Sagittula stellata E-37: one gene and its partner. The protein of the gene in region 1 interacts with the protein of each later gene in a pairwise test. Links are inferred from orthologs where the notes say so. Each region holds a gene or a part of one and is shown on either strand. Other genes may lie near its edges.

What was found.
Region 2: the proteins of ssb (region 1) and ABFK29_RS18105 interact in binary tests that used the Escherichia coli proteins (3 or more experiments, as listed by UniProt). The link is inferred for Sagittula stellata E-37 from one-to-one orthologs.

What each region holds. Positions count from the first base shown.
Region 1 is NZ_CP155729.1:2,215,044-2,226,436, forward strand. The notes cover bases 5,026-7,916. They hold ssb (single-stranded DNA-binding protein), read right to left. Parts: upstream 6,785-7,916; coding sequence 6,266-6,784; downstream 5,026-6,265. Other genes in these bases: ABFK29_RS10580 (homoserine O-succinyltransferase), read right to left, coding at 5,026-5,469; ABFK29_RS10585 (hypothetical protein), read left to right, coding at 5,595-6,185; ABFK29_RS10595 (lytic transglycosylase domain-containing protein), read left to right, coding at 6,959-7,573; ABFK29_RS10600 (preprotein translocase subunit SecE), read left to right, coding at 7,675-7,916. Outside these bases: ABFK29_RS10550 (glycosyltransferase family 2 protein), read left to right, coding at 1-172; ABFK29_RS10555 (sulfotransferase family protein), read right to left, coding at 159-1,016; ABFK29_RS10560 (TetR/AcrR family transcriptional regulator), read right to left, coding at 1,056-1,673; ppk2 (polyphosphate kinase 2), read right to left, coding at 1,734-2,618; ABFK29_RS10570 (L,D-transpeptidase), read left to right, coding at 2,740-3,558; ABFK29_RS10575 (alpha/beta fold hydrolase), read right to left, coding at 3,567-4,529; more of ABFK29_RS10580, read right to left, coding at 4,549-5,025; more of ABFK29_RS10600, read left to right, coding at 7,917-8,688; ABFK29_RS10610 (ABC transporter substrate-binding protein), read right to left, coding at 10,794-11,393. UniProt on the Escherichia coli protein: Plays an important role in DNA replication, recombination and repair. Binds to ssDNA and to an array of partner proteins to recruit them to their sites of action during DNA metabolism. Acts as a sliding platform that migrates on DNA via reptation.
Region 2 is NZ_CP155729.1:3,787,884-3,799,327, reverse strand. The notes cover bases 3,040-5,981. They hold ABFK29_RS18105 (primosomal protein N'), read left to right. Parts: upstream 3,040-3,386; coding sequence 3,387-5,576; downstream 5,577-5,981. Other genes in these bases: ABFK29_RS18100 (S49 family peptidase), read left to right, coding at 5,728-5,981; fsa (fructose-6-phosphate aldolase), read right to left, coding at 3,040-3,112. Outside these bases: ABFK29_RS18125 (hypothetical protein), read right to left, coding at 1-519; ParA family partition ATPase, read left to right, coding at 705-1,343; ABFK29_RS18115 (DUF6206 family protein), read left to right, coding at 1,388-2,248; more of fsa, read right to left, coding at 2,459-3,039; more of ABFK29_RS18100, read left to right, coding at 5,982-6,525; ABFK29_RS18095 (hypothetical protein), read left to right, coding at 6,522-6,716; ABFK29_RS18090 (calcium/sodium antiporter), read left to right, coding at 6,718-7,665; ABFK29_RS18085 (SDR family oxidoreductase), read left to right, coding at 7,677-8,468; excinuclease ABC subunit UvrC, read left to right, coding at 8,776-10,644; ABFK29_RS18075 (acyl-CoA thioesterase), read right to left, coding at 10,710-11,048; ABFK29_RS18070 (TIGR02186 family protein), read right to left, coding at 11,135-11,444.

The DNA of each region.
Region 1 (11,393 bases):
GATCGCCCGGGCGACGGCGTGGGGGGCGCATGCCAACGGGGCTGCCAAGTACCGGTACTACGCGGAACTTCTCGATAAGATGGCCGGTGTGGACGATGGGTTTCTCGACGGGAATTCAGTGGCCTACGAGGGGCCAGAGCAACTCGTCGCGGCGGGCCTCATGCGGTGGTAAGCGCGTATTTCGCCGACGGCCACAGCGTCGCGATTTGCGGAAAACGGACGGCCACGGTTTCGTAGACCGGGCGATAGTGCGCCGCGATCTCGGCCAGCACCTCCTCCGGCACGCCGCTGCCCTTGGCCCGCGCATTGACCGCCTGACCGCCGGCATCCGCGTCGACCGGCACGTGGGCAAACTCGGCCAGTGCGGCGATTCCCTTCGGCGTGAACAGCTCTTCGAACAGGCAGAGATGGCTGTCCCGCGATTCGAAAACCTGCGAGATGGCGGCCATTGTCCGGTCGTAACGTGTGCGTGCCTCCGCCTCTGCGCCGGCGTAGAAGGCAAGAAGCGGCTCGGTGTTGTCTTCGGAGGATGGCAGGCGGCCCTTGGCCATTTCCATGCGCATGTGCGACCGGATGCGATCCACGGGATCGCGCATTGAAAATAGAACCTTGACTGCGATTCCACGCCGATCGAAACCGTCCCTGATCCGGGTCAGAGTCTCGGGCGGCAGGGCTGCGTAAGACGGGCTGATGTCGCCGGTCCGCACGGTGCCGGGACGGTCGAGCAGCCGGGCGAAGTAGTCGAAATACGCGTCTGGGTCCGATTGCAGACGCCAGCGCAGATGTTGGGCCGGCTCCGATGCGCCGACGCCTGTCTTGGCCTTGGCGCGCAGTCGTTCAACAGGGGAACGCGCCGCAACCTTGTAGCGGGCAAAGACGCCGCCCAAGGTGTGCTCCCAGATCTGATATTCCCCCAAACGCCCGAAATCCGAACCTGATTGCCGCGCCAGATAGGCCTGTATCCAGGTAGAGCCGCATTTCTGGCCACCGAGGCCGAGGTAGAATATCGGGGTCATGGCGTCCTCCGGCAGTGTCGGGCGATCAGGGGTTTCAGGTCAGTTGTCCGGCGGCAAGAGGCCCAGGCCACGAAGATACACGCCGATGCCGCTTTCCAGAAGGTCCTCGGGGGGGAAGGGGGACTGTGTGCCCGGCGAGTTTCGGGCGAACAGTTCGACGACACCGTGTGACAAGGCCCAGATATGGGCAGAGAACATCTGCGGCGGCGGGCGTTTTTCCGGCGGGATATGTTGTGACAGTTCGGCGGCGGCGCGTTCCAGGACGCCCCGCGCGCGGGCCGAGATCTGCGCCAGTTCCGGAGAGTGGTTCACGGACACGCCGCTTTCGAACATCGCGATGTAGTGTCCCGGATACCGCCTAGCGAACGCAAGGTAGGCGCGGCCCGTCGCCTCGAACGCCGACAGCGCGGACGGCTGACCCTTGTCGTAGGCGTATTGCATCACGTCGGCGAATATCTCGTAGCCCTGGCGCGCGGCCTCGGCGATCAGGTCTTCGCGGCCCGCGAAATGGCGGTAGACGGCCGCGGGTGTGACCCCGGCCTGCTTGGCCGCCTCCGAAAGGGTGAAGCCGGTCGGGCCCTTTTCTTCGATCAGTTGCAGGGCCGCTTCGACCAGCGCCTGCCGCAGGTTGCCATGATGGTAGCCGCGTTTGCCCATGTTCCGGGGACACCTCCGTTTCTCAGGGACTTAGCCTGCGCAGGGCGGCAGGGAAAGGGTTCAGGCGTCCCAGAGGTCGGGTCCACCGCAAATCGCCGGGTCCGGATGGCCAAGCGCCTGCTGGTCCTTCCTGGAATAGTCGAGATGCGTCAGCACATGACGGATGGCGGACAGGCGAGCGCGTTTCTTATCGTCGGACCTGATGATCGTCCAAGGCGCGCTGGCGGTATGCGTTCGATGCAGCGTCTCTTGGATTGCGGCGGAATAGGCATCCCACCGGCTGAGGCCTTCGACGTCGATCCGGCTCAGTTTCCATTGCTTCAACGGATCGGATTCGCGTTTCAGAAACCGGCGGAGCTGTTCGGCGCGGCCTACGTTCAACCAGATCTTGAAGAGGTGGATGCCTTCGTCGACCAGCATCTTCTCGAAGTCCGGCACCTGTGAAAAGAAATGCTCCCTCTGTTGGGCGGTACAGAACCCGAAGACATGTTCCACGACGCCGCGATTGTACCAGGAACGGTCGAAGAACACGATCTCGCCGGCGGCGGGCAGGTGGTCGACGTAGCGTTGGAAGTACCATTGCGTCGCCTCCCGGTCGGTCGGTTTGGGCAGAGCAACGACACGGGCGCCGCGCGGATTCAGGTTCATGCGGAACCGAGCGATGGTGCCGCCCTTGCCAGCAGCATCGCGGCCTTCGAAGACCATGGCGATGCGATGGCCTTCCTGCTTGGCCCATGCCTGCATCTTGACCAGTTCGATCTGCAGCGCCTCAAGCTCTTTGTCGTAATCCTTGCCGGACATCTGCTCGGCGTAGGGATAGCCCGCATCCAGAATATCTTTCTTGTCCGCCGATGAAATGGACGCCTGCACGTCCTTTGGTGCATCGTTTTCGGCGTATCGTGATATGGCACCGTCGAAAGGCAGGTCTTGAGGCATGATTTCCATCCGTTTCGCTGCCGTGATTATGGCTTTCCGGGTCGAGGATGGCAAACTGCGCCTGCCCGTCGGAACAATCCAGCCAGAACAACCGTTTGCCTTGCGAAGACTACTGGAAAGGCATCCCCTGATGACATACGTCCCCAAACCGGTCGCCGGACTGGTACTTCTCTCGCTTGTCGCGGCCTGTGCACGTCCGCTTCCGCCGGTTTCGGACGGTTCGCAGGTCCAGCCACAGCCGACACCCAACGTGGCGATGACAGAGAACGGGTATCTGGCCGAAGTCGAGGTTCTGCCGCCGGAGCCGCCGCGCAAGCGTCCGCTTCGGCCCGCGACGCGCTCGATGTACATGTCGACGCAGGACAACGGCATGACGATACCTGCCGTACCGGAGAAGTACCTTAGCGAGGAAAAGAAGCGCCAGCTTGTCGACTACTACGCGCCGTATCCGGCCGGCACGATCATCGTCGATCCGGTGGCCACCAAACTGTATCACATTCAGGGCAACGATCGGGCGATGCAGTATACGGTGGCGGTCGGCGCCGCGGGGCGCGCTTTCCAGGGCGAGGCGAAAGTGGCCTATCAGCGCGACTGGCCGACATGGACGCCGACGCAGAACATGATCCGGCGCGAGCCCGAGGTCTACAACCAGTTCAAGGACGGCATGGAGGGCGGGCTGGACAATCCGCTCGGCGCCCGCGCCCTGTACCTCTACCGGAACGGCAAGGATACGCTCTACCGTATTCATGGCACGCGCAGCCCCGCGTCCATCGGGCACGCGGTTTCGTCGGGCTGCATCCGGCTGTTCAACCAGGACATCATCCATCTTGCAGAGCAGGTGAAGAACGGCGCGCGGGTGATCGTGTTGAACGAGAGCGAGACGGGCAAATACCTTCGAGCGCCGTCGGATGTGGTGCAACTGGCCGAGGATGCGATCAACGCGGGCTGAGGTCAGCCCTAGTCTCGCTTCCCGGCGCGTTCAAGCGCGCGCCGGATCGCTTCGACCACGGCTCCTTCACGGACGTGATGCGGCATGTGTCCGATGCCATCCAGCACAGTGAGCCGTGCATGGGGCAACCGCTCCGCCAGCGGTTCGGAGTGGATGTGCAGGCCGACCGTCTTATCGGCGGTCCCATGGACCAGCTCCACCGGCATGGACGATAGAACATCATAGCGCGGTTCCAGCTCGGCGATCTGATCGAGCAGACCTGCGCGGTGCAGGGCATTTGTCCTGAGCGCCGCGCGGCGGATAGTCAAGGGGGCGCCAATGTGGCTGTCGTAGCCGGGGGGCATGTCCTGCGGGTCGAAGACGGATTCCACCGCGCCCTGTACGTAGCCGGACGGAACCCAAGCTGCCTCGAACGGGATGGCGAGCGGCCCAAGGATCGGATGGGAGTTCACCTTGTAGAGCCACGACATGCCGCCGTCCCACGGGTGGGACGGGCTGGCCGTCAGCACGAGGGCAGAGATCGTCTCGGGGAATTCCACGGCCCATGCCAGCGCGACGGATCCACCATAGCTCTGCCCCATCAGCACCGGCTTCTCCAGTCCCAGCGCCCGGCTCGCGGCAGAGAGCAGCGCGGCCTGCTCGACGATGGTTTCACCGCCGTCATGCAGCCGGTCGGTGTAGCCCATGCCGGGCCGGTCGAAGGCTGTGACGCGGAAGTCCTTCGCCAGCCGGTCGACCAGCGAAAAGGTCATGTCGCGCAGGTTGCCCGACATGCCGTGGATCAGGACCACGTCGGGGCCTTCGCCCCTTGTCACGTAGTGCACACGCGTGGTGCCGACCTCGACGAATCGGCCGGACGGCGGAAAGGCGGCTCCTGCCGCGCGCTCGCGCAGACCGGCGCGCAGATGGCTCAGCCCCCACGCCGCCGCAGCGAAAGCCAGAACGTAAGCAGCCCACATCAGCGGTTTCACCTTCCCTCCGTCGTGTCGCTCATGACCCGATGGAGGTCAGCTCGTAAGGTGTGGACTGGTAGATCTGGTTGATCCAGTTGCCGTAAAGGAGATGCGCGTGGCTGCGCCAGCGGTTCTGCGGTGGCTTTGTGGGATCGTCGCCGGGATAGTAATTCGCAGGCACATTGATCGGCTTCCCGGCGGCGACGTCGCGGTCGTACTCTTCCTTCAGGGTGCCGGAATCGTATTCCAGGTGGTTGAAGATGTAGATCGCGCGATGCGCCGGGTCCTCGACAAGGCAGGGACCGGTCGTCTCGCTGTCGATCAGGATGGGCAGGCCGGCGGCAGCGATTTCGCCGCGGTTCATCTCTGTCCACCGGGAGACGGGGATGACCATGTCGTCGGAAAACCCGTTCAGGTAGGGCGACGTCGGGGCCTGGTTGATGTGACGAACCGCACCGAAGGCCTTGGCATCCAGCATGTGCTTGGGCACGCCGTGAAAATGGTAGATCATCGCCATCCCGCCCCAGCACACGCCAAAGGTGGAATGCACATGGGTCTGGGTCCAGTCGAAGACCTGGGTCAGCTCCTCCCAGTAGGTGACCTCTTCGAACGGGAGGTGTTCGATTGGGGCGCCGGTGATGATCAGACCGTCCAGCTTTTCGCCCGAGTCGGCCACCTCGGCGAAGGGGCGATAGAACGCCTCCATGTGCTCGGCCGCGGTGTTCTTGGTCTGGTGCTCCGTCATGCGGATGAGCTGGAAGTCGATCTGCAGAGGCGTCGCGCCGATCAGGCGGGCGAACTGGTTCTCCGTCTGGATCTTCTTCGGCATCAGGTTCAGAAGCCCGATCCGCAGCGGGCGGATGTCCTGCCGCGCCGCCTGTTCCTCGGACATGACCATGACGCCCTCGCGCGTGAGCACGTCGAAGGCGGGAAGGTCCGAGGGCAGGCGGATGGGCATGGGTCTGGTTCCTGAGGGTGATTGCGAGGGGCAGACATAGGCCAAGCCTTGCCGCCGAACAAGGGTTGCGCCGACTCGGGGGCTGTGGCCGTAATTCCTAAGGCGTTTTTCTGGAGGGCATTTGAATGAAGTCTTTTGCAGCGGCGTTATCCGTGGCGCTGGCGATACTGTCCGGCGGGGCGGTGGCACAGACCAATTCCTGCATGGGCAACTGCCTTGCAAGCGAGGGGGACACCCCCAGCTACCACGCCTGCATCCGGCGCCTGTGCAATGCCAACCACGTCCAGCCCTCGACGCATATCCCGACGTGGAACGGCGGGGCGATCCAGGATGGTGCGATCCTCTGGGCGGGGATCGACACGCAGAACGGGCAGTCGGGGCTGTACTACTTCTGCCAGCAGGGCGGGATCAGCGACCTCCTGATCCCCGGGACGCCGCCGGGTCAGCAGACCTTCTACCTGACCGTGGACGGCCAGACGTTCGAAAAGACGTTCCGCACGATCACCAACGGCGTCACGGCGACGGTCGTCCCGGAGGAACCGCTGATCCGCGCGATGCGCGGCGGCAAGGGCGTGGTGATCGAAAGCCAGCGCGGCGGCATGGTCATGGGCCTTCCGCTGATCAATGCCGAAGAGGCGCTGGAGGGCGCTCTGGTCGGCTGCGGATTCATGGCGCCGGACGAACGCCCGCTGGGGGCAGGGGAACGGCAGGACTGACAGGCGGCCATAGACCGGGCCGAAAAAAGAAACCGCCGCAGGATGTGCGGCGGTTTTCGTTTGCAGAACGTTGGCTTGCCTCAGAACGGGATCTCGTCGTCGAGATCGCGGGACGGCGCCCGCGAAGGACCCGAGCCGCCGCGGTCGTCGTAGCCACCGCCGCCGCCACCGTAGCTGTCGCCACCGCCGCCATAGCTGTCGCCGCCACCGCCGTAGGAGCCGCCGCCACCGCTACCGCCGCCATCTCCACGGCCGTCGAGAAGGGTCAGTTCCCCACGGTAGGGGCGCAGGACGACCTCGGTCGAATAGCGGTCCTGACCGGACTGGTCCTGCCACTTGCGCGTCTCCAACTGGCCTTCGATGTAGACCTTCGATCCCTTGCGCAGGTATTGCTCGGCGATCCGGGCCAGCGGTTCGGAGAAGATGGCGACCGAATGCCACTCCGTGCGTTCGCGGCGCTCGCCCGTGTTGCGGTCTTTCCAGTTCTCGGACGTGGCGATCCGCAGGTTGCAGACCTTGCCCCCGTTCTGGAAGGTACGCACCTCCGGGTCGCGCCCGAGATTGCCCACGAGGATCACCTTGTTGACGGAACCGGCCATGTTTCTCCCTCTCGAAACCTAGAATCGCATCGGCGAATGTCTGCCGTTTCTACACGCGGTGCAAAGAGGGGGCAAACAGACCGGACCACAGGGGTTCCGATTGAGCGATTTTTGGGTATAGTCGCGCGCAAAGACCAACAGAACAACACGGCGGCAACGAACAAGGGACGAACTATGGCGGGGGCACGCTTGGGAGTCGGCCTGGGCATTTTCCTGGCGATCACAGCCGGAAGTGCAGGGGCCGAAATTCTTTCGACCAAGAACCGCGCGAACCTTTTCTCCTCGCAGACGGGGGTCTTGGACAATCGCGCAGCACAACAATACAAAAGTTCCGTGCGGCTTCAGCCGCCCAAGGTGGTGACGCCCACTAAGTGGGGTGTCGAAGGTGCCGACAACGGCACCGTCCCGAAGTACCGGGGCCGTTACAACGGCGAATACGCCGTTCTCGCGCGGGTCGCGGCCCAGAAGCACGGTGTCCCAGAGGACCTGTTCCTGCGGCTGGTGATGCAGGAATCGCGGTTCAACCCGAAGGCCCTGTCCCACAAGGGGGCCATCGGGCTCGCGCAACTGATGCCCGCGACGGCCAAGGCGCTAGGCGTGGACCCGCACAATCCGGCCGAGAACCTCGATGGTGGGGCGCGCTATCTGAAGATCCAGTACCGCAAGTTCGGATCGTGGCGGTTGGCGCTCGCGGCCTATAACGCGGGCCCCGGAGCGGTCGAAAAGCACAAGGGTGTACCGCCCTACCGCGAGACGAAAAACTACGTGAAGGTGATCTGGGGCAGCTGACCCCGGACCTTCCGCGCGACGCCGCGCTCGCACTTTAATCCCGGGTTATTTCTTTGCTGTCACCTTGTCATGCGAACAACCGTGGCAAGGGATAGAAAGCTATGGGCCGCGCGAAGGTCGGCAAGCGGACGGTTATCGCCGCGCATTGCGCGCGACTGTTCGTCGTGGCCGCAATGATCGTGATCGGCCTCGCCCCCGGCGCGGTCAGGGCCGAAGCATGCAACTTGCCCGCCGGTCTCGTCACACTGGCCCGCACGCTCTCCGCCCTGCCGCAGAAACAGCAAGCGGTCGATACTCTCCTGGCGGAGCGTATCAGCACACAGATGGCGGACCTTTCGGAGTTCGGCATTCTGACCGATCTGCAACGCAACAGTCTTGACGGATTGAGCGGCATCGCATTGGAACTGATGGCGGAAGGGGAGCGGCTCTCCTACGCGGCGGCGCCCTACGATCCCCGGCACCTGCGCGCGATGCTGGCGGAGTTCGAGCATCAGTCGACCCTTGCCTGCAACAGTATCAGCGAAGAAAGCGACGCCGACGGTCCCGGAACTTTCCGCGACGCCGTCACCGAAGGCCGGATCGACTGGGAAGAGGTCGAGAAGATGCTGGAGGAGAACAAGGTCGTCAGCGGAGGCGTCGTGCTCGCAATCATGGTGGTCTTCATTGGCCTTTTGTTCGGGGTCGATCTTGCCATCCGCTGGATCTTTGCGCTGGTCCACAATCGGCGCGCCTGCCGTGTCGGGGCCATCCTGACCTTCGGCGAGGCGGAGGTGCACGGCCTGATCCTGACCCTCGGCCGTGGCGGTTTCCGTTTTCATCCCCGTGATATGGAGGCGTTGCTGGTCGGGGGCGCCGATACTGGTGTGCCGTTCCGACTGCAGGTCGGACAATGCGCCCCTTTCGACGGCCGGATGAGTATGGTCCGCGATCACGTCGTCGACTGCCGGTTCGACGCGCCCCTCACCTTGCGCCTGCAGGCCGAGATCCTCGCGCTCTCGTCGATTTCCCCGTATTATGTCCGCAGGTCGCACGATGGCGGGGAGGAGAGCACTCTTCACCTCGCACGACAGGAACAGGATCCCCCGTTGCCGAACGCCAAGCCGAAGGAAACCTGAAACCGCTGCCGGCAAGGATACATCGAGCTGGCAGACCGCACTTCGCCGGTGGCCGACCCCGGAAGCCCGCAAAGCGCTATCCGTCGCGGAGTGGCGGCGCTTCTCGATCCGCGGCCCGGAAGGCAACCGCCAGCCCGTTTACACCGCGGTGACGGTGACGTCCGACTCCATGCCTGCGAGCTCCGCATCGGAGAGATGGCATCACACTTGGTATCCCTTGGCCAATAGTCTGAACGGTGGCACTTCCTGCTGGCACAAGCCCCCCATGGACCTTGGAGTCCCAACTGCTGCATGTCTGGAACGGGCAGCCCGGCGGCGCTTTCATCATAGATCGGATGTCGCACTATGGAACGGCGCCACCGCCGACTTGCCGCCCCCCGCGTCGCCGACACGCCCCACCGCCTCCACCGGCATCACCCTGACCGAGAAATCCATCACGGTCGGGACCTCTCCAAGTCGGACAAAAAACGAAATAGAAAGGCCGCGGGATCGATACGTGGCTGACAGTCACCTCGTCCCTCTCCGGATCAGGCCTTCATCTTGGCGAAAAATACCTCGGGGGTCCGGGGGCTGGCCCCCGGTTCCCCGGCTTCAGTCACGCACAGCTTCCTCGCGCCGCCCCTCGTTGATCGTGATGCGCCAACCCGGACTATCCGATGGGGTAATCCCCCCCGATCTTAGGGGGATGCGGAAGTAGAATTTTCTCGGCAGGATGAACGAGGAGATTCCGATGAAGAAGACACGATTTACCGAGGCCCAGATCATGGGTGTGCTGCGCCAGATGGAAGGCGGAGTGCCCGCTGCCGAGCTGTGCCGCGAGCACGGGATGAGCAGTGCGACGCTGTACAAATGGCGGGCTAAGTATGGCGGGATGGACGCCAGCCTCATCAGCGAGATGAAGGCCATGGCTGAGGAGAACCGGCGCCTTAAGCGCATGTATGCCGACGTCCGCATGCAGAACGACTTGCTCAAGGAGGCCTTGGGAAAAAAGTGACACGGCCAGCGAACCGCCGCGCGCTGGCCGAGAAAGCGGTGGCAACAAGGGGCGTCAGCATCGCGCTGGCGTGTCGAGCCTTCGAGGTCAGCGAGACCTGCTATCGGTACAGCCCGAAGCTGGACGATGAAAACGAGCAGATCGCCGACCTGCTGCTTGGGCTGACGAAGGCGAAGAAGACCTGGGGCTTCGACCTATGCTTCCTGTACATGAGGAATGTCCAAGGTCATGGCTGGAACCACAAACGCGTCCACCGCATCTACCGCGAACTGGAGCTGAACCTCAGGATCAAACCGCGCAAGCGGCTGAAACGGGAGAAGCCTGACGCGCTGGCGGTTCCGGAGGCTGCGAATGAGGTCTGGTCCATGGACTTCATGGCGGATCGCCTTGGAGATGGGCGCCAGTTCCGGCTGCTGAACGTCTTGGACGATTTCAACCGTGAGGGTTTGGGCATTGAGGTCGACTTCTCGTTGCCCGCCGAACGCGTTGTCCGGGCCCTGAACCAGATCATCGAATGGCGTGGCGTTCCGAAGAGGATCAGGGTCGACAACGGCCCTGAGTACGTCAATGGAACCTTGATGGAATGGGCAGAACACAAGGGCATCGCCCTGGCCCATATCCAGCCCGGGAAACCGCAGCAGAACGCTTATGTCGAGCGCTACAATCGGACGGTCCGGCACGAATGGCTGGACCGCCACATTTTCGAAACCATCGACGAGGTGCAGCAGATTGCCACCGAGTGGCTCTGGTCCTACAACAACGAGCGCCCCAACATGGGCAACGGCGGCATGACGCCCGCCCAGAAACTGAGAATGGCCGCGTAAATTCTACGCCTAAGCCCCCGCATAAATGGGGGGATTACCTGATCGCCGCGGCGAAGGCGAACAGCGCCGCCAGAGCTATGGCTATGACGAAAGTCGACCCGGCCACGACCCGGCTGAACACGTCGTGGCCAGGTTGTCGCCGCACAGAAGGTGTTAGGGATGCTCGCCTTCGGTGCCGAGGGGCGTACCGGGCCCCTTTTTTCGGGGGTGTCCGGCACCGCGCGGGGGGGCCCGAGCGGACCTAAGAGGCCATCCTCTCGGCAGGGTATCGCCGATCGGGCGTCGCGTCAGGCGGCGAGACCCAGCTTGTAGACGTGGATCTCGAACGACGGGTGCATCTCTGCGCCCACGAGGCCTGGCCGGAAATGCCGGTAGAGCGACCGCCAATAGGGCTGGATGATGACGTGGTCGTTGCGCAGGATGGTCTCCACATCCTTCATCACCTCGCGGCGCGTGTCCGCATCGGAGATCGACATGGCTTCGGCCAGCTTGGCGTCGAATTCCGGGTTGGAATAGCCCGACTCGTTCCATGCCTCGCCGGAGCGGTAGGCCAGCGCCAGCACCTGAACTCCCAGCGGCCGGTGGATCCACTCGGTGGTCGAGAACGGGTACGTCGCCCAGTCGTTCCAGAATGTCGAACCCGGCAGGACCGTTCGGCGCACGTTGATGCCCGCATCCCGCATCTGAGCGGCGGCCGCGTCGGCGGTATTCTTCGTGTACCCGTCGTCGAGCGAGATCAGCTCGTGCTCGAAATCCGCCATCCCGGCTTCTTCCAGCAGCGCGGCCACCTCGTCCGGCGCATATGCGGCTGGACCGATGTCGGCGTATTCCGGGTGCACCGGCGCGACGTGGAAGTCCGCGGCGACGATGCCCATATCGTCATAGCC
Region 2 (11,444 bases), 1.6 Mb from region 1 along the record:
CATCTGCACGATCAGCTTGCGGTCCTGCGCCAGGTTCCGACCCCATGTCACGTCGAGCTTGAGATCGTGCCGCCCGGTGCCGGCGTGCATCTCGGCCAGCATGTCGATCGAGAGCCAGCCCCGCTCCCGCCCCCAGCCGACGGAGAGCCCGGGCCGGACCACGTCGTCGGAGTCGATCCGGCCAAGGCCCATCTGCAGCGCGACCTTGGGTCCGGTGTCGCGGTCGCGCAGCGGGACCTGGAAAAAGACGACGGTCTTGTCGCCGCCCGACACCGAGCGCCCGAGGTCGAGCCCGAGCGTCAGGCGCGGTCTCAGCCCGTATTCGAGGTAGAAGGTCTGATAGTCCTCCGTCGGGGCAAGGCCGTTGCCGTTGGACAGGTCCTGCGGCCAGGACACTTGCGCCGAGACCATGGCGAAGCCCGCCCCCTTCGCGCGCTGCCAGGCGCCTGCCCGGGCCGGCACTGCCGCAAGGCAGGTCAGCAGGAAGGCGGTCACGGCAAGGATGGCGCAGGGGCGCATGGCGCGGCACTCCGGATGCGGCAGACGTGGTAATCCTGGCGCAATACTGGTTAAGGTGCCGTGAAGGCCCGGGTGCGGGCGGTTTGCCATCGGCACGACATGCCGCGGCACCGGATGCGCGGAAGGGGCTGGAACAGGCCATGCTGCGGGTGCACAATCGCGGCAGGCTCCCGGGGGGATGGACGATGGCAGGACAAGTGATAACCGTGGCCCAGCAGAAGGGCGGATCGGGCAAGACGACGCTGGCGGCGCATCTTGCGCTGGGGTTCCGGGCGGAAGGCAAGACCGTCGGGCTGATCGACCTCGACCCGCAGGGCAGCCTCGGACGCTGGTACATGACGCGCTTGGAGGCGGACGAATCCGCCTGCGAACGGCTGGAGTTCGCGACCTCCTCGGCCTGGGGCATCTCGATGGAGGTGCGCAAGATGGCCAATGCCTGCGACGTGGTGGTGATCGACACGCCGCCGAAGGTGGACAGCGACCTGCGCCCGGCGCTCAGGGTGGCGCATCTGGTCGTGGTGCCGATCTCGGTCGGGCACATGGACCTCTGGGCGACAGAAGGGGTGATGGACCTCGCCGACCGCGAGAACAAGCCGGTCCTGCTGGTGCTGAACCGCACGCGGTCGGGCACGCGCCTCGGCGCCGAGGTGATGGAGGCCGCCCGGCAACTGGGCGCGCCGCTTGCGAAGGCCGCCGTGGCGCAACGGGTGGGTTACGCCGAAGCGATGGGCCATGGCCGCGGCGCGATCGAAGCGAAGGGTCCGGCCCGGGAAGAGATCTCCGCCCTCGTCGCAGAGGTGGCGGAGCGGCTGAAACCGCGCTAAGGCGTCGGACGGCCCGCCCGGGCCAGAAGACGGAGGGCCCCTTCATGGCAAGCACGAGCACAGCTCATACGACCGCACATGCAGACATCCGTCAGGCGTGGCGCGCCCACGAAGGCCAGCCGATCTCACGGCTGGGCTATTTCTGCGCGCCGTTCCGTCCGGCGGACGGTCCGCTGTCCGACCGGGTGATCAAGGTCTACCGCAGCCTGCCGGACCCGGCGGTGATGGACCGCCTCGCTGCCAACCACGACGCCTACGTGACGGCACTGCAAGCCGCCGGCGTCCCGCTGCCGGACACGGAATTCCACCTCGTCGACATGGGCGAAAAGGCGCGCGTGCCGGTCGTCTTGCAGGAGGCGCTCGACCCTGCCAGCCTGATGCGCCCGCTGATGCAGAGCCGCCCGCTGGACGAAACGGTCGCGATGATGGAGGCGGCGGGACAGGTGATCGCCCGCTTCTGGCATTGGGCCGAAGGCTTCGACGGACGCATCGGTTTCCACCCTTCGATCCGGAACTTCGCGATCGTGGAGGGCAAGGCCGTGTTCTTCGACACCTTCCCGCCGCTGATCCATTACAGCCGCGACGAGATGGGCAAGATGCTCCTCGCGTTCTCCGAGAAGCGGCTGATGCGCGTGGTCGGTCCTTTCCTGAAGGCACGCGTCACCGGCATACAGGACGAATGGTACTCCCCGGCGGAAACGCTAGTCGGGCTGGTGGGCTCCGCCTGCCGCCTGCGCCCGGACGACGCGGATACCTACCTGGCCTGGGGAAGGGCGTTTGTCGAACGGGAAATGGCCCCCTGGGCCGACGAGGCGCTGCCGGGCCTGCAGGACGCGCCCCGGCTGCCCGGCTACTGGACGGGCTTCCGCAAGATCCTGGGTCTGCAAGGCGAACCCAACGTCTGAGGTCGGGCGCCGCGCCAGTCCTTCATCTTGGCTGAAATACCTCGGGGTCCGGGGCGGCGCCCCGGTCCGACACCGGCAAAAAGCACCCGGTCCGCCATGCAGACCCTGTCCGGCATGCCCGAAAGGAAAAAGGGTGGCGCAAAGCCCCACCCTACAAACCGTCGCGACACCGCGTAGGGCGGGGCTTTGCTCCGCCCCGCCTGCAGGGCGTCACACGATCTTAATGCCGGCGTCCGCGGCGTCTTTGACGAACTGCGCAAGACCCTTGTCGGTCAGCACGTGGTTGGCCATGGCCTTGATCACCGCCGGCGGGGCGGTGGCCACGTCGGCGCCGATCTTGGCGGCGTCGCTCATGTGGTTCGCGGTGCGGATCGAGGCGGCGAGGATCTGCGTCTCGAAACCGTAGTTGTCGTAGATCTCGCGAATGTCGGCGATCAGCTCCATCCCGTCGATGTTCAGGTCGTCGAGCCGCCCGATAAACGGCGAGATGAAGGTCGCGCCGGCCTTGGCCGCCAGCAGCGCCTGGTTGGCCGAGAAGCACAGCGTCACGTTGACCATGCGGCCCTCGTCCGAAAGCGTCTTGCAGGCCTTGAGGCCGTCCCAGGTCAACGGCACCTTCACGGCGATGTTCTCGGCGATCTCGGCCAGACGGCGACCTTCGGCGATCATCGCGTCGGCCTCGGTCGCGACGACTTCGGCAGAGACGGGGCCGGAAACGAGGTCGCAGATTTCCTTCGTCACTTCGAGGATATCGCGGCCGGATTTTTTGATGAGGGAGGGGTTGGTGGTGACGCCGTCCACCATGCCGAGGTCGTTCAGCTCCCGGATGGCGTCGATGTCGGCGGTGTCTACGAAGAATTTCATGATCGGTCCCCTTGCGCGGCCTGATGAGAGTCCTGCGTCTCTTAACCCATGACGGGCGCCTCCGAAAGAGTTAGGTTTGCGCTAACGGAGGCCGGCCGGATCCTTGCCGCCCGGCAACAGGTGTGTGGGGGCCGAGGTCATCGACCCGCGCACCGCTCCGCACCCGGCGCGGCATGGCAAGCGGCTTCGGTCCCGCCGCGCGCAACCGGGCCGTCTCCTCCCATGCAGGGCGCGGGTTATTGCGGAGGCCCCCGGATTGCGCCATCTGTCGGGCATGCAGGAGTTCTTCGAACAGGGCGCGCGCATAGGCGTGCTGACGGCACAGCCGCTGGACCGGCTGCTGGATTACCGCGCGCCGGAGGGCGGTTGTTTTCTGGGCGCCTATGTCGAGGTGCCGCTTGGCCCGCGCAAGGTGCTGGGCGTGGTCTGGGGGCCGGGCGAGGGCCAGTTCGACGCTGCCAAGCTGCGCAGCGTGATCCGTGTACTGGACGCGGCGCCGATGCGGGCGGAGATGCGTGCCTTCCTCGAAAAGGCCGGGGCCTACACGCTGACGCCGATGTCCGCGATGCTGCGGCTGGCCACGCGTGCGCCGGGGCTGGGCGACGCGCCGTCGATGCGCAAGATCTATCGCCGGGGCGAGGGCGAGCCGGAGCGGATGACCGATGCCCGGCGCCGGGTGATCGCGGCTTCGGAGGAGTTGGGCGGATTGGCCCTGACGCTGCGCGAACTGGCGGAGGCGGCGGGGGTGACCTCTTCGGTGGTGAAGGGGCTGGTGAAAAGCGGCGCCATCCGAGAGGAGGAGAGCCCGCGCGACACGGCCTTCCCGTGGCTCGACCCCGACTACGGCGGCAAGGACCTGACGGAGGACCAAGCGGCGGCGGCGGATGTCCTGCGCGACGGCCAGCAATCCGGCACCTACGGCACGGTGCTGCTGAAGGGGGTAACCGGCTCCGGCAAGACGGAGGTCTATCTGGAGGCGGTGGCGGAATGCCTCCGGCAGGGGCGGCAGGCGCTGGTCCTGCTGCCGGAGATTGCGCTGTCGGCGGAATTCCTCGCCCGGGTGGAGACCCGCTTCGGCGCACGGCCCGCCGAATGGCATTCCGGCGTGACGATGACGGAACGGCGGCGCGTCTGGCGGATGGTCGGTGAGGGGCGCGCGCAGATGGTGGTGGGCGCGCGCTCGGCCTTGTTCCTGCCGTTCCAGCGTCTTGGCCTGATCGTCGTCGACGAGGAACACGACACCTCCTACAAGCAGGAGGACGGCGTCCTTTACAACGCGCGGGACATGGCGGTGCTGCGCGCGTCGATCCTCGGCGCGCAGGTCGTGCTGGCCTCTGCCACGCCGTCGCTGGAAAGCTGGGCCAATGCGGATGCGGGCAAGTACCGGCGGCTGGTCCTGACTTCGCGCTTCGGCGAGGCGGTGCTGCCGGAAATGCGCGCCATCGACATGCGGCGGCAGGATGTGCCCTCGAACCGCTGGATTTCGCCCGCGCTGGCGGCGGCGGTGAAAGCACGGATGGAGCGGGGGGAGCAGGCGCTTCTGTTCCTCAACCGCCGGGGCTATGCGCCGGTGACGCTCTGCCGGGCCTGCGGACAGCAGATCGGCTGCGACCACTGCGACGCGCGGATGGTGGAGCACCGGTTCCTGAAACGGCTGGTCTGCCACCAGTGCGGCGAGACGAAGCCCATGCCGGAGGTCTGCCCGTCCTGCGGGGCGGAGGACAAGCTGGCGGCGGTCGGCCCCGGCGTGGAACGTCTGGCCGAAGAGGCGCAGGCGCAGTTCCCCGACGCACGGATCGCGGTGTTGTCCTCGGACCTTTACGGCACGGCGCACGAGCTGAAGGCGCAGATCGAGGGGATCGCGGCGGGCGGTGCGGACATCATCATCGGCACGCAGCTTGTCGCGAAGGGGCACAACTTTCCGCTGCTGACGCTGGTGGGGGTGATCGACGCGGACCTTGGCCTGCAGGGGTCCGACCTGCGCGCCGCCGAGCGGACCTTCCAGCTCATGCGGCAGGTGGCGGGGCGCGCCGGGCGGGCGGAGAAGCGCGGCGAGGCGCTGTTGCAGACTTACCAGCCCGAACACCCGGTGATCCGTTCGATCCTTGCCGGCGACGAGGAGGCGTTCTGGAGCGCGGAGGCCGACGAGCGCCGCCTTGGCGGGATGCCCCCCTTTGGGCGACTGGCGGGGATCATCCTGTCGGGGCCGGACGTGCAGGAGGTGTTCGACCTCGGCAACTGGCTGGCGCGCAACGACGGGGCGCTGCGGCGGGTGGGGGCGCAGGTCTTTGGCCCCGCGCCCGCGCCCATCGCCCGGGTTCGGGGGCGGCACCGGGTGCGGCTTCTGGTGCGGGCGGAGAAGGGCGTGGCGCTGCAGGGCGCGCTGGCCGACTGGGTGCGGCCCGTGAAGCTCAAGGGCGAGATGCGGCTGGCCATCGACATCGACCCCCAGTCGTTCTTTTGACCGGGGTGCATGCGCGCGCCGGTCTTTCCCGAGGGGGAGGAGGCTGCGCGCGCATCCATAAGGCGATCAGAGTGCATAAACCTGTGGTTTCCCCGGTGTTCTTGGGCTGGCCGCCTTGTCTGGCTTCTTCCCTGCCTCTACATGCCTTTGCATGAAACGATGGATCCCTTTCGTGAAGAGCCGGCCGCGGGTGTCGGTGGTGCGCCTCCAGGGCGCGATTTCAGTCCCCGCCAGAGGCAACCTGAGCGACAGGACAGCGGCGGCCCTGCTTGAAAAGGCCTTCCGGTCCAAACCGGATGCCGTGGCGCTGGAAATAAATTCGCCGGGCGGGTCGCCCGTGCAGTCCTCGCTGATCGGCGCGCGCATCCGCCGCCTGTCAGAGCAGCACAACATCCCCGTTTACGCTTTCGTCGAGGACGTGGCGGCCTCCGGCGGCTACTGGATCGCCTCCGCCGCAGACGAGATATGGGCCGATGCCAGCAGCATCCTCGGGTCGATCGGGGTGATTTCCTCCGGCTTCGGGGCGCATGTCTTCCTGCAACGGCAGGGGATCGAGCGCCGGGTGCACACTGCGGGCAAGTCGAAGTCGATGATGGACCCGTTCCGCCCTGAGACCGAAGAGGATGTGGCGCGCCTGAACCGGCTGCTGGGGCAGTTGCACGACACCTTCATCAACCAGATCCGGGCCCGGCGCGGCGAAAAGCTGGCGTCTAACCCCGACCTCTTTACCGGAGAGATCTGGGTGGGGCAGGCGGCGGTCGATCAGGGGCTGGCCGACGGCATCGGGCATCTCGTGCCGGTGATGAAGCAGCGCTTTGGCGACAAGGTGCGTTTCAAGCGGTACGAGGCCAAGCGGCCCTTCCTGCCGCGTCTGGGCACTCAGATCGCGCAGGGTGCCCTAAGCGAAATCGAGGAGCGTGCGGACTATGCACGGTTCGGCCTCTCGTGATCGCAAAGATCGTCCTCCTGTTCCTGCTGGTCATGGGCCTTCTGGGCGTGTTCGGCAAATGGCGCATGCCCGGGGCGAAGAAGATCGGACAGTTGCGCAAGAAGACGATGCTGAGTGCCAAGAAATGCCCGCACTGCGGGGGGTACAGCATCGGCGACGGCCCTTGCGCCTGCCGGAAAGGTAAAGACTGACATGGTGTTTCTCTATGCCCTGTTGGGCCTGCTGATCCTGCTTCTGGCGGGCGACGCGTTGGTAAAGGGCGCCGTCAACCTGTCCCTGCGCGTGGGCATCCCGGCGCTGATCGTCAGCCTGACGATCGTCGCCTTCGGGACCTCCGCGCCGGAGCTGCTGATTTCCGTCCAGGCGGCGATGCGCGACGTGCCGGGGATCGCGCTCGGCAACGTCATCGGATCGAACACGGCCAACGTGCTGATGGTGCTGGGCATTCCGGCGCTTATCACGGTGATGCACACCTCGGCCCATGACACCCGCAAGAGCTATGTGCAGATGCTGGGCGCCACCGTGCTCTTCATCGCGCTGGCGCTGCGCGAGGTCTTCGACTGGAAGTCGGGCATCGTGCTGCTGGCGGTGCTGGCCTTGATCCTGAGCGACCAGATCAAGGACGCGCTGGCGCACCGGCGGGCGGGCGATCTCGACGAGGAGCTGGAGGAGCCCGAGGGTGCCGACCCGGAGATGTCGTGGTGGAAGATCGGCTTTTACCTGTTGCTCGGCCTGATCGGCCTGCCCTTCGGTGCCGACCTTCTGGTCGACAGTGCCACGGAAATCGCGCGCATGTTCAACGTCTCGGACGAGGTGATCGGCCTGACGCTGGTCGCGGTCGGCACGTCGCTGCCGGAACTGGCGACAACCGTCATGGCAGCGCTGCGGCGGCAGGCGGACGTGGCCCTGGGCAACGTCATCGGGTCGAACATGTTCAACCTCCTGGCCATCATCGGCGTGGCCTCGATGATCGCGCCCATGCCGTTCGAATTCCGGGAACTGACCTTTGACCTCGCGGTGATGCTTGGCGCCTCGCTGCTGCTGATGCCCTTCGTGTTCTTCAAGCGCGACCTGAACCGGACCTGGGGTGTCATCTTGTCCGTGCTCTACATAAGCTATGTGGTCATCGTGATCGTCTGAACGGAGGCAGGATGTCTGAAGAGGGAAAACGCGCGCTGGTGACCGGCGGCGCACGTCGGCTGGGGCGCGACATGGCATTGACGCTGGCCGGGCAGGGGTATGACGTGGCGGTGCACTACGGCGGGTCCGCCGTTGCCGCCGAAGAGACCGCGGCAGAGATACGCGCGCTGGGACGGAAGGCCGTCCCCCTGCAGGCCGACCTGCTGGTCGAGGACGAGGTGCAGGCGCTTGTGGGACGCGCTCGGGACGCCCTTGGCGGGCCGCTGACGGCGCTGGTGAACAACGCATCGATCTTTGAACACGACGATTACGAGACGGCGACGCGTGAAAGCTGGGATCGCCATATCGAGAGCAACCTGCGCGCACCCTTCGTGCTGACGCAGTCCTTTGCCGCCCAGGCACCCGATCCGCTGCGCGACGCAAACGGAGAGCCGGTGGCGCAGGCGCTGGTGGTCAACATGATAGACCAGAGGGTCCGCAAGCTGACACCCGAGTTCGCCAGCTACACCATCGCCAAGATGGGTCTGTGGGCGATGACCCGGACGGCGGCCATGGCGCTGGCGCCGCGTGTCCGGGTGAACGGGATCGGCCCTGGGCCGACCCTGCGCGGCGGCCGCCAGAGCGACGAGGACTTTGCCGAGCAGCGGGCCGCGACCGTGCTTGAACGGGGCTCGGACAGCGAGGATATCACCGCCGCGCTGGTCTATCTCTTGTCGGCAAAGGCACTGACGGGGCAGCTTCTGTGCGTCGACGGCGGGCAGCACCTTGCGTGGCAGACACCGGACGTAACGGCAGTTGAATGAGTGACTCCGATGCAAGTTTTGCACGGGTCACATCGGCGTCACAGAAGTGTTATGAAAATGTAAAGATTCTCAGTCACTTGTAGGGATTCCAAAAATTAACACTGCAATTTCAATGACTTGATAATGCGATTATTTTTTGTGCATCCCGGCGAAGTGGGCTGAAAGCAACGGAAATTTCGCGCTCCCCCGAAATTGCCACCAGACTTATCCACAGAAACGGTGGATGTAATCTCACTTGAAACCGCCGCCGCGGCATTGCAGCAGACAGGGGAATCGACACAGGTTTATGGCTGATGGTCAGGGTGACATGAACGACGGTCCGGACAGCGCAGACACGCCCCGCGGGGTCGAGGTCATCCAGTCCTATCTGAGGACGCTGGAGACCTCTCCGGGGGTGTACCGGATGCTGGATGACCATAGCCGGGTGTTGTACGTCGGGAAGGCGCGCAATCTGAAGGCACGGGTGTCGAACTATGCCCGGCTGAACGGTCATTCGCGGCGGATCGAGCGGATGATCCGCGAAACCGCGTCGATGATGTTCCTGACCACCCGGACGGAAACCGAGGCCCTGCTGCTTGAGCAGAACCTCATCAAGCAGCTCAAGCCGAAGTTCAACGTGCTGCTGCGCGACGACAAGTCGTTCCCGAACATCATCGTCACCAATCACGCCTTTCCGCAGATCAAGAAGCACCGGGGCGCGAAGTCCGAGAAGGGGCAGTACTTCGGCCCCTTCGCCAGCGCGGGCGCGGTGAACCGGGTTCTGAACCAGTTGCAGAAGGCCTTCCTGCTGCGCAACTGCACCGACAGCCAGTTCGAGGGACGCACGCGGCCTTGCCTGTTGCACCAGATCAAGCGGTGCTCGGCGCCCTGCGTCGGCAAGATCTCGGAGGAGGACTATGCCGCGTCGGTGCGCGACGCGGCGCGATACCTGTCGGGCAAGTCGACCGAGATCCAGGAGAAGCTGGCCGCCGACATGATGGACGCGTCGGAGGCGATGGAGTTCGAGCGCGCCGCTGCCCTGCGCGACCGTATCCGCGCGCTGACGCAAGTTCAGACGGCGCAAGGGATCAACCCGCAGACCACCGCCGAAGCGGACGTGATCGCGCTTTACATGGAGAACGGGCAGGCCTGTGTGCAGGTGTTCTTCATCCGCGCGAACCAGAACTGGGGGAACAAGGACTTCTACCCGCGTGTCGGCGACGACGTCGGCCCGGCGGAGGTTATGGAGGCCTTCCTGGGCCAGTTCTACGACCAGAAGGAACCGGCGCGGCTGCTGCTGCTGTCGCACGCGATCGAGGACGAGGACCTGATGTGCCAGGCGTTGTCGGACAAGCTGGGCCGCAAGGTCGAGATCAGCGTGCCCCAGCGCGGCGAGAAGGCGGAACTGGTCGAGGGCGCGTTGCGCAATGCCAAGGAGAGCCTTGGCCGCAAGATGTCGGAGACGGCGACGCAGGCGAAGCTGCTGCGCGGTCTGGCAGAGGCCTTCGGGCTGGATGGCCCGCCGCAACGGATCGAGGTCTACGACAACTCGCATATCCAGGGCACCAACGCGGTGGGCGCGATGATCGTCTCCGGCCCGGACGGCTTCATGAAGAACCAGTACCGCAAGTTCAACATCAAGGGCGACGACCTCGTGCCCGGCGACGACTTCGGCATGATGAAGGAGGTTCTGAACCGGCGGCTGGTGCGGCTGAAGAAGGACGACCCCGACCGTTCGAAGGGGCTGTGGCCCGACCTCATGCTGATCGACGGCGGGGCCGGGCAGGTCTCCGCCGTAGCCGAGATCATGCGCGAGCAGGGGGTGGAGGACGTGCCCTTCGTGGGTGTCGCCAAGGGTGTGGACCGCGACCACGGCAAGGAGGAATTCCACCGCGTCGGAGAGCGGGCCTTTGCGTTGCGCCACAACGATCCCGTGTTGTATTTCGTGCAGCGGTTGCGGGACGAGGCGCACCGGTTCGCCATCGGCACGCACCGGGCGAAGCGGGCGAAGGCGCAGATGGCCAACCCGCTGGACGAGGTGCAGGGCGTCGGAGCTGCGCGCAAGCGGGCGTTGCTGCAGCATTTCGGGTCCGCAAAGGCCGTCAGCCGCGCCAACCTCGCCGACCTGAAGGCGGTGGATGGCGTGTCGGAGGCGCTGGCGGAACGGATCTACGCCTTCTTCCACGAACGGGGTTAGGGCACCGTCCGTTTGTGGGGCTTTCCGGGCCACTGTTCAGGGGCCATAGTTCAGGGGAACGGTTGTCAGGCGAGCGTTTCGAACACGCGGCGTACGGCGTCGGGAATTGGAGCGGGCCGTCCATCCTTGCCGACGTTGACCTGGGCAAAGAACGCCTCGGCGCTGGCCGTGTCAGTGTCGTTGCGGAACAGGCCCAGCTCGAAGCGCAGCGACGACCGGCCAAGGTGGCCAATGCGCAGACCCGCGTAGATCACGTCGGGGAAGCCCAGTTCCGAGAAGTAACGGCATCCGGTCTCGACCACGAGGAAGCGCAACGCTTCGGGTCCGCGGATCTGCAGACCGTTGTCGAGCTGCCAGAGCGATACGGCGGTGTCGACGACCGAGAGGTATTCGGCGTTGTTCATGTGGCCGTATTCGTCGTTGTCTTTCCACCGCGTCGGGATTGTGCGGAAGGCACGGAAGGCGTCTCGGGTGGCCGGGCCGGGCCGCGTCATGACGAGCGGATGGCCCGGAACGCGGCAGAGGCGCCCCAGCCAGCGAAGATGGCGATGGCCAGCGACATCAGCCCGTAGACCAGCGGCTGTTCACGCGACAGCGCAAAGAGCCAGCGTTCGAGGCCGACCTTGCGGACCTCGATCTCTGTCGCGTAGGACGACACGACCTTGCCTTCGCGGGTCAGGAAGATGCGCGTCGGGTAGGTGCCTTCGGTCAGGTTGGCGGGCATCGAGATCCTGGTGTCGAACAGGGTCTGTTCGCGCAGCGTGACCGCGTCCTGGTTCAGCGCGTAGGTGCCGTTGTCC